DNA from 3 places in the Micromonospora sp. NPDC023814 genome. Region 1 is predicted to be linked to each of the others. Evidence: riboswitches for the same ligand, from Rfam matches in the RefSeq annotation. Region 1 holds a riboswitch; each other region holds the start of a gene.
What was found. A riboswitch is a leader RNA that binds a small molecule or an ion and turns the genes downstream of it on or off. The one in region 1 is predicted to bind cyclic di-AMP.
Positions count from the first base shown of each region.

Region 2: another riboswitch for cyclic di-AMP. It lies ahead of AB0G14_RS15810 (hypothetical protein); the one in region 1 lies ahead of AB0G14_RS03650 (NlpC/P60 family protein).
Region 3: another riboswitch for cyclic di-AMP. It lies ahead of AB0G14_RS07715 (C39 family peptidase); the one in region 1 lies ahead of AB0G14_RS03650 (NlpC/P60 family protein).

Region 1 covers NZ_JBFAAF010000005.1:451-3,650, forward strand. Annotated here, with positions in the region: gene AB0G14_RS03645 (peptidoglycan recognition family protein) at 1-1,724, opposite strand, end outside; cyclic di-AMP (ydaO/yuaA leader) riboswitch at 1,963-2,099, shown strand; gene AB0G14_RS03650 (NlpC/P60 family protein) at 2,112-3,152, shown strand.
Region 2 covers NZ_JBFAAF010000025.1:60,682-63,881, reverse strand. Annotated here, with positions in the region: gene AB0G14_RS15815 (YibE/F family protein) at 180-1,532, shown strand; cyclic di-AMP (ydaO/yuaA leader) riboswitch at 1,699-1,830, shown strand; gene AB0G14_RS15810 (hypothetical protein) at 1,834-2,853, shown strand; gene AB0G14_RS15805 (carbonic anhydrase) at 3,126-3,200, opposite strand, start outside.
Region 3 covers NZ_JBFAAF010000010.1:60,258-63,457, reverse strand. Annotated here, with positions in the region: gene AB0G14_RS07725 (hypothetical protein) at 1-326, shown strand, start outside; gene AB0G14_RS07720 (hypothetical protein) at 546-1,304, shown strand; cyclic di-AMP (ydaO/yuaA leader) riboswitch at 1,592-1,734, shown strand; gene AB0G14_RS07715 (C39 family peptidase) at 1,955-2,791, shown strand; gene AB0G14_RS07710 (alpha/beta hydrolase) at 2,900-3,200, shown strand, end outside.

The sequences.
Region 1 (3,200 bases):
GCCTTGCCGGCCTTCGGGGTCACCACGAAGCCCACGGACCACTTCGCGGTCGGCTTCGAGGCGGGGTTGTGGAACCACGCCTTCTGGCCGAGGTACCAGATCGCGGTCCAGTCCCCCTGCACCTCGGCCAGCGCGTACGTCTGCCCGGCGGAGGCCCGGGCGCCGTGGTCGGAGATGTACATCGTGTTCGGGGTGCCGTCGGGCCGCAGCGCGATGTCGTTGACCAGCGGCGCGTCGTGGCTCGGCGCGCTGTGCAGGATCACCGCGGACGAGCCGCGCAGCGGGCAGGGAGCCACCGGCGGGGGCGGGTTCGGCACGCCGGGCGGCTGCCGGTTGCAGCCGGTGAACTGCGGCTGGTTGGTGGCGAAGTCCGGGTCGATCGTGACCAGCCCCGTGTGCGGCGTGCCGGTCGACGTGAACGGCGCCTTGAGCAGGTCGAAGTAGTGCGACCAGTCCCAGTACGGGCCCGGGTCCCAGTGCATGCCGCGCACGGTCGAGGCGACGGTGCCGGGGACGTTGTCGTGCCCGATGATGTGCTGCCGGTCCAGCGGGATGTTGTACCGCAGCGCCAGGTGGCGGACCAGCTTGGCGGAGGTGCGGTACATCGCCTCGGTGTACCAGGTGCCGTGCCCCGCGAAGCCCTCGTGCTCCAGGCCGATGGACTTGGCGTTCACGTACCAGTTGCCGGCGTGCCAGCCGACGTTCTTGGTCTTGATGTGCTGGGCGATGTGGCCGTCCACCGAGCGCAGGGTGTAGTGCCAGCCCACCCGCCTCGGGTCCTTGACCAGGTTGACGCTGGGGCCGAAGTAGCCCTCGGTGTCGTGGATGACGATGTACTCGATCTTCTGCTGGGCCGGCCGGTCGGCGAGGTCGTGGTTGCCGTAGTCCCCCACGGTCGGGCCGTACTGCACGTAGGGCGCCGGGATCCACTCGCAGGAGATCGTGTCGGGGCACTCCAGCCCGTCGGGCCGGGCGACCTTGCGCAGGCCCAGCCGGTCGAGCCAGGAGCGTTCCGGCTGCACCGCGCGGGCGGCGAGGGTGACCCGCTGCCCGTCGTCGGTCAGCCGGCTGTCGCCGGCGGCGATGGTGGCGTACACCTCGTTGGCGAAGGCCGCCGCGGCGTCGGTGCTGTCCGCGCCGGAGTAGCGGGCCACCGCGCCGTACCAGGCCGCCGGGTCCGTGTCGGCGCCGACCGGGGCGCCGATCTCCTTCTGGTACGCGGCCAGCAGCGCCGCGCCGCCACGGATGTTGGCCGTGACGTCCGTGCGCAGCGCCTCCTCGCTGGCGCCGGTCAGCCCGGCGGCGGCGTCGAGCGTCCGCAGCGAGGCTTCGGCGGGAGGCTGGGCGGCCGGCGGCTCGTGCGCCTCGGCCAGGGACGGGCGGGAGTCGTCGCCCCGCGGGTCCTCGGTGCCCTCGTCGTGGTGGGTGCCCCCGGGCAGCGCGGCGACGTACTCCGCGTCGGTGAGGTGCATCGGTCCGAAGCCGCCGCTGGTGCTCGGCGTTCCGGCGTTGGTGTCCCAGCGGGACTGCAGGTAGGAGACTCCGAGCAGGACGCTCTCCGGCACGCCGTACTCCGCAGCCGCGGCGGCGTACTGCTGCTGCCGGTCGGTCGTCGGCGCGGCGGCGGCGGTTCCGGCGGCGGTGAGCGGCGTCGCCGCCAGGGCGGCCGCCACGGCGGCGGCCAGCAGGACGCGTCTGCTCCTCGATGTCGCTGACAGGTGCATCAGACCCCCAGGTCGGACGGGCGAATGTGGGGCCACCTTCGCCCCGGTCGGCACCTCTGGTCAATACCTTTCCATCTATCACTTCGTAAGGAAGGAAATCTTCGTCGCCGGGGTTGCGGGCCTCCCCGGGCCGCGTGAATACGGTGTGTCACGGCGCGATGGGTTGCGGATCGATAACGACGGTCTCTACTCTGGTCATTCGTCGGCCGGCGACAGTCCGCCCATCCGGGGCGGTAACGGTCCGACACCGCCGAGTCGCTCCCGAGCGAGCCGGGGACCCAGGTACCCCGGGGTGAATCCGCAGCACCTGCGGTAGGGCGTCCCCTTCCCGCCCGAACCCGTCAGCTAACCCGGTAGGCGGTACGGGAAGAAGGAGTACGGAGCCCGGTGGCACACCATGCCCCGCGGCCACCGTCGACACGGTCGGCACCCGCCGGCCCGACGACGGCTGCGCCGCGCCCACGCTGGTACCGCTGCACCACCGCCCTCGCCGCCCTGGCCGCGTTCGCCGTCGTCCTGACCGGCGGCGCCACGGCGGCCCACGCCGAACCGACGGTCGCCGAGATCGAGCGCCAGATCGACGAGGACTGGAACAAGCTCGAACCGATCATCGAACGGCACAACGCCACCCGCCAGGACCTGGCCGCCAAGCGCAGGCAGGCCGACGCCCTCGCCAGGCAGATCGAGCCCTTGGAACGGCAGGTCGAGCAGGCGATGGAGGAGGTCAGCGCGCTGGCCGTCCGCGCCTACAAGGGCGAGAACGTCTCCGCCGTCAACGCCCTGCTGGGCAGCCGCTCGCCTGACCAGATGGTCGGCCAGCTCGAACTGCTCGACCGGTTCGCCCAGCACCAGCAGCAGGACGTGCGGCAGGTCGCCGAGCTGCGCGACCGGCTGGCCGAGAAGAAGGCCCCGCTCGACGAGATGGTCGTCCAACTCGGCCGGACGGAGGCCCAGCTCGCCGCGAAGAAGAAGCAGATCAACGCCGAGATCGACCGGCTGCAGAAGCTGCGGCTGCGGATCTACGGCAGCGGCGGCGGCGGTTCGCTGCGCCCCGCCCCCTGCCCGGCCAGCTATCCCGGTGGCGGGGCCGGCACCGCCGTCAAGTTCGCCTGCGCCCAGATCGGCAAGCCCTACGTCTGGGGCGCCGAGGGCCCGAACGCGTACGACTGCTCGGGCCTGATGCTCGCTGCCTGGGCGAAGGCCGGGGTCTCGCTGCCGCACAACGCCGCGCAGCAGCGCCGGGTCACCGCGACCATCACCCGCGGCGAGCTGCGCCCGGGAGACCTGGTCTTCTACTACAGCGACCTGCACCACGTCGGCATGTACGTCGGCGGGGGCTGGGTGGTGCACGCCTCCCGAGCCGGGGTGCCGGTCAAGATGAAGAAGGTCGACGACGGCCCGATCCACAGTTACGGCCGCCCCGGCTGAACCGCCTCGTCGCGTACGACGGAAAGGGCCCGCTCCGGCGCGCGGCGC
Region 2 (3,200 bases), on a different contig from region 1:
CCGCACCGTCGCCCCGACCGGGCGGCGGTACCGAACGACCGCGACGGGCCGGGCCGGGCCGTCGCGGTGCGCGACCGGCCCGCCACCCCAGGGCGATCCGTTGCGGCGGTCACCCGGGCACGCCGAACCGACCGGCCTGCCGGCACGTACCCCGCCCTGGATTCGTTGGGAGACACTCGATGGGCGCCGACCACACCCGTCCCGCACCGTCCGCCCCGCCGAGGGTGCGACGGATCCTCGTCGCGACGGTGGTGCCCCTGTTCGTCGCCACCCTGATCGCGGCCCTGCTGCTCTGGCCGTGGGACGCCCCGGACGCCGCGCCCGGCACCGATCCGCCCCGCCACCACGGCACGGTGACCCGGGTGGTGACGGAGCCGTGCCCGCCCACCCCGGAGGCGCCGGAGGGCGCCCCGGGCGCCGCGGAGGGCCCCTGCGGCACGGTGACCGTACGCGTCGACGACGGCCCCGACGCCGGCCAGCAGGTGGAGACGCCCGTACCGGCAGGGCCGGGGGCGCCGACGGTCGCGGTCGGCGACGAGATCATCCTGGTCCAGCTCACCGATCCCGCCGACCCCTCGGCGAGCGCCTACAACATCGCCGAGCACCAGCGCGGCAAGCCGCTGCTCTGGCTGGTGGTGCTGTTCGCCGCCGCGATCGTCGCGTTCGGGCGGTGGCGGGGGCTCGCGGCGCTGGCCGGCCTGGCGGCGAGCTTCGCCATCCTGCTGACCTTCGTGCTGCCCGGCATCAGCGCCGGCAGCCCACCGCTGCTGGTCGCGGTCGTCGGCGCGGCACTGATCATGTTCGTGGTGCTCTACCTGACGCACGGGGTGACCGCGCAGACCTCGGTCGCCGTCCTCGGCACGCTGGGCAGCCTGGTGCTGACCGGCGTGCTCGGCACGATCGCCACCGCGGCGACCCACCTGACCGGGTTCGGCACCGAGGACGCCACCACGCTGTCGATGTTCCAGGCCGACGTCGACCTGCACGGCCTGCTGCTCGCCGGGATCATCATCGGCTCGCTCGGCGTGCTCGACGACGTCACCGTGACGCAGGCCGCGACGGTCACCGAGCTGGCGCACGCCAACCCGGGGCTGTCCCGGATGCAGCTGTACCGGGCGGCCACCCGGGTCGGCCGCGCGCACATCGCCTCGACGGTGAACACCATCGTGCTGGCGTACGCCGGGGCCTCGCTGCCGGTGCTGCTCCTGCTGACCGCCGACTCCCGGGCGGTGAGCCAGATCCTGACCAGCGAGTTCCTGGCCCAGGAGATCGTCCGCAGCGCGGTCGCCACCCTGGGCCTGATCGCCGCCGTGCCGCTGACCACCGGGCTCGCGGCCGTGGTGACCACGGCCGGCCGGCGCGGCGACGAGTCAGCCGACCGCGGCGCACCCCCGACCCCGCCGGCCCCCCGGCCGGCAGCCGACCGGTCCGAGGCGCTGGAGGCCCTCAGCGGGCCGCGCGCCGGAAACACCCCCTCCGCCGCCCCCGCCGGGTGGCCCGACCGAAACGGGAGCACGGACACCGCATGGTGAAACTCCTCAGCGTGACCGATCAGGACGTCCCGCCTGATAAACGCGTCACTGGTCACCCTCCGCCGTTACGAAATAACGCATTTAGTCGGCTTAGGGACGTAGATCCCCGGGAGGGCTCTCGGGTAACCTCGCTGCCGGTCACCGCCGAAGGCGCGCAGCGGCGCCTGCGGTGCCGCCGCCCAATCGCCGCCAGGCGAGCCGGGGACCCAGGTACGTGGGGTGAATCCGCGACAGCGGTAGGGGCCACTTCCGCCCCGAACCCGTCAGCTAACCCGGTCGGCGGTCGACGGAAGGGAAAACTGTGACGGCACCCCTACGCCGCTGGTTGACACCTGTGGTGGCCGTGATCGCCGCCCTGGCCGTCTTCGCCGGGCCCCTCCCGGCGGCGGCCGCACCCACCCCCCCGGCCCAACCCTCCGGCCACGGGGACGACGAGCCCAAGCTGCTGAACGACCTGATCGAGACGCGGAACCGCAGCTACGTCCAGGCCAAGGCGAAGCTCGCGAAGTCGAAGAAGCGCCAACTGGAACTGGCCCTGGAGGTCGACCGGGCGCAGGCCGACCTGGCAGCGCTGGCCCCGCAGGTGAGCCAGATCGCCGCCCAGTCCTACCGGACCGGGCGGATCGGCGCGGTGTCGATGCTGTTGGACACCGCCAGCCCCGACTCGTTCGTCAAGCGCGCCGCCGCCCTCGACGAGCTGAACCTGGTCAACGCCAAGAAGCTCGCCGAGGTGAACGCGGTCAAGAACCGCGCCGAGCAGGCCAAGCTGGCGCTCGACGCCGAGGTCCGCGAGCAGCAGAAGCTGACCAACGAGATGGCCCGCGGCAAGCGCGAGGCGGAGAAGGCGCTCGCCCTGGTCGGCGGCAGGGGGCTGACCGGCGGCAAGGTGGTCGCCACCTCGCCGGTGGCCCGGATGGCACCGGGTCGTACTGCCGACGGCGACTGGAAGCCCCTGTCCTGCACCGAGAACGACCCCACCACCTCCGGCTGCATCACCGCGCGCACCCTGCACATGTACAAGGAGGTCAAGCGGGCCGGCTTCAACCGCTTCGTCGGCTGTTACCGCTCCGGCGGGCCGTACGAGCATCCGAAGGGCCGGGCCTGCGACTGGTCGCTGCAGAGGAGCGGCTTCTCCCCCTGGCACAACGACGACACCTACATGTACGGCAACAACCTGACCGCGTTCCTGGTCCGCAACGCCGACCGGCTCGGCATCTACTACGTGATCTGGAACCGGCAGATCTGGTTCCCGGCGACCGGCTGGAAGTCCTACAGCGGCCCGTCGAACCATACGGACCACGTGCACGTGTCCCTGCTCTGACGCAGCCAACGACAGGGCCGCCCCGCGTCTGCGGGGCGGCCCTGTCGGCGTCTCTAGACCCTGTCGGCAGCTGTAGCCCTCTCGGACGCTGTCGGCGTCTCTGCGACCCGCTCCGGCGTCGCGCGGCCCGGTCCGGACGGGCTGTGGGCCCTGTCGGCGCTTCGGCGCTCTCGGCGCTTCTGGGACCCGTGGGCGGTTGAGGCCCACTCGGCGTCCGTCGGCTCCCGTCGACGGGCGTCGGCGTCCCGAGCCGGGCCGAGCGAAGGAACGGGTCAGGCGAGGGCGGCACTGACGGCAGGCTGCGCCCCGTCGACCGCGCCCGGCCCGTTGGCCACCTCGGCGCCCCC
Region 3 (3,200 bases), on a different contig from region 1:
TCCCCGCTGCCCCGGCCCAGGCCGGAGTGCCCTCGACCGACACCTGGGTGCCCCCGGCTGACGCCTGGGCGCCCCCGGCCCCGGCACTCCCCGTCACGATGGCACCCGCCGACCCGCCCGTGGCCGTCGCCGACCACCGCGTCGTCGCCGACGGTGCCGACCCCGACCGGGCCGCCGCCGTCGACCGGGCCGCCACCGGCCCCGGCCACCCCGCCGCTTTGGCCGACCCGGGCGCAGCCGCCGGGGCCGTCACCGTCGGCCCGGCCCCCGCGCCGGTCGGGCGCACCCCGGTGACGGCCGGCCCCCGGGGCCCGCCGCACGTTTGATCCGCACCACCCCGCGGGGCCCGCGCGCCCCGCGACCGCGCCCGCCGCACGGCGTAGGAAGGGCCCCTTTCGCCACCGCAGGCGTTGACAAGGGTGCCCGTCCTCCGCTCTCCACCACCCGCGCCACATCCCGGCGGCGGGACGTGGCACCGCCGAGCCCCGCCACCCGGGCGCCGCGTGCGCCCCGCTGCCGCACTCGCTCCCCGTGAGGTGCCGACCATGGAGACCGTCGTCTACCAGTTCCTGATCGAGGTGCCGCGGGCCGCCGCCATCTGGTCCGCCCTGCTCCTGCTGGCCCTGACCGTGCTCGCCGTGCTGGTCGCCCACCCCGAGCGGGTCCGTCCCGCCGACGAGCCGGTCGCCCCGCCCGCGGTCGACCCCGTGGCGGAGGCGGCCGACCTGCGCCGCTACGCCGAGGAGGTGGCCGTCGCGGCGGGCCGGGCCGCCCACGCCGCCCGACGGTGGCGGGCCGACTGGCTCGCCGCCCAGGAGGAGGCCGACCGGGCCTGGCGGGCGTACGACGAGGCGGAGACCGCCGCCCGCCGCTTCACCGGCGCCGCCGCCCTGCCCGCCCCGCGCACCCCGCGCACGCCCGCCGAGTACGCCGCCCGCGAGCGCTGGCTGCACCACGCGGCGGTGGCGGCCCACTGGCGCGGCGACCTCTCCACCCGCCAACTCCGCGAGGTGTTCGGCCGCCGGGCCGGCTGGGATCCCCGCCGGCACCCGGTCGAGCAGGAGATCGCGCTGGCCCGGGCGGTACGCGACGCGAAGCGGGCCGACCACCGGGCCGCCGCCGAGCGGGAACGGTCGGCGTGGCGGGACGCCGACCTGGCCGCCGAGGCGGCGCGGGCCCTGGCCGGGGAGGCGTACGCCGCAGCGGTCCGGCTCCGGCCGGGCCGGCTCCCGGCGGCCCGGCCCGTGTCCGCCGGGCGCCGGCCCGCGCTCGCCGCGCGCTGGCGGCCCGCGCGGGTGGGCTGAACCGCCGGGCAATTTCGTGACGCCGGTCATAGCGGTGCCGAACCGGTCATCCGGCGCGGCCCGGCCGATTCCCGCCGGCGATTCCGCGCCGATGTCCGCCGCTCGTCCGGTTGTCGACGCAAGGTGCGTCGGGAAACGGTCGTCCCATTGAGTCGCGTCAGTGTCGAACTGACCGCAAAAAAAGTCTCTCGATCAAGGTTTAAGCAGGTGGGAGCGGGTTGGCAGGGCGCGGGCCGACCAGTAGTGTCGGCCCGTCCGGTGCGGTACCCGATCGCAAGAGGCGACGCCGCGCCGACCCGCCTAATCGTGAACAGGCGAGCCGGGGACCCAGTGCAACATCGGGGTGAATCCGCGGGCCACGGCCCCGCGGTAGGGCGTTCTTCCCGCCCGAATCCGTCAGCTAACCCGGTCGGCGGCGTCGGAAGGAGTTCCATCCTCGTGCAGCACCCACCCGCCCCCCGGTCGTTCCGGCGCCTCCACGGCGCCGCGGTGCCCGCGCTCGCCCGGCCGCACGCCGCGAGCTGACTCACCGGTCACCGCCCGTCGCCCGGCATTCCGGGCGCATCCCCTGAGTGGTCCACCACCGCCGGACGCCGTCCGCGCGGTCGGTCCCCCCTGCGCGGACCGGCGGCCGCTCACCCCCCGAGCCCGTGGAGGAAACCGTGAAGCACCACCTCAAGCGACAGCTCCGTCGCCTCACGTCCGAGCGTCCGTACCAGGTGGCCGCCGCGTCGGCCGCGGCGCTCGTGCTCGCGTCGGGCACCGGCGCGCTGCTGGCCGGCACCGACGAGGCACCCGCCGCCGCACAGGCCCCGGTGGCCGTGAGCGAGCTGCGGGACGGCAGCGTCGCCTCGCGTGGCGACGCCCGCATCGCGACCGCCCCGTCGGCCGGCGCCCCGGCCGCGTCCAGCGCCGCTCCGTCGGCCAGCGCCACCAGCGCCGCCCCGAACCCGGACCTGACCCGCAAGCCGGAGCCGCCGAAGTCCAAGTCCCTGGACTACGACTACCAGGCCCAGACCACCTTCTACAACTGCGGTCCGGCCGCCGTCCGGCACGCCCTCAGCGCCGCCGGCATCGCGCGCAGCCAGGACGCCCTCGGCGCCCAGCTGGGCACCGACGAGATGGGCACCGACTCGGCCGAGGACACCACCCGGGTGCTGAACGCGACGGTGAAGGGTGACCCGTACCGGACCCGGATGATCCCGGGCGGTGCCGCGACCCCGGCGCAGATGGACCAGCTCCAGGCCGACGTGGTCGCCGCCATCACGGACGGGCGGGGCGTCGTGGTCAACGTCGCCGGCAGCGCCACGGACACCGACGGCGGCTGGCACTCCTTCCCCGGCGGCCACTACATCGCCGTCGTGGGCTACCAGGACGAGGGCCGGCTGGTGAAGATCGCCGACTCGGCGAACCCGGCGACCGCGTCGTACTGGATGTCCACCATCGCCCTGGCGAACTGGGCCGCCACCCGCGGCTACTCCGCCTGACAAAGACACCCGTCGGGCGTCGGCTCCCCACCCCGGGAGCCGGCGCCCGATGTCGTCTCCGGGTCACGGCCCTCGCCGGGGCGTACGGCGGGTGGCACACTGCGGCCTATGGTCGACGAATCGGGTGACCGGGACGGCCGGCGCGTCCTGCTGCTGTTGCACGGCATGGGCGCGACCGGGGACGTGTGGCTGCCCTGGGCGCCGCTGCTGGAGCGCCGGTGGACGGGGCGGTGGCTGGCGCCGGACCTCGCCGGCCACGGCTGGTCGCCGCCGCTGTCGGCGTACTCGTTCGCCGGGCTGGCCGACCGGATCGCCGCGGGGCTCGCGGCGGGGGACCGGCTCGTCGTGCTGGGGCACTCCCTCGGCGGCGTGGTCGGGCTGGCGCTGGCCGCCCGCCGCGCCGGGCTGC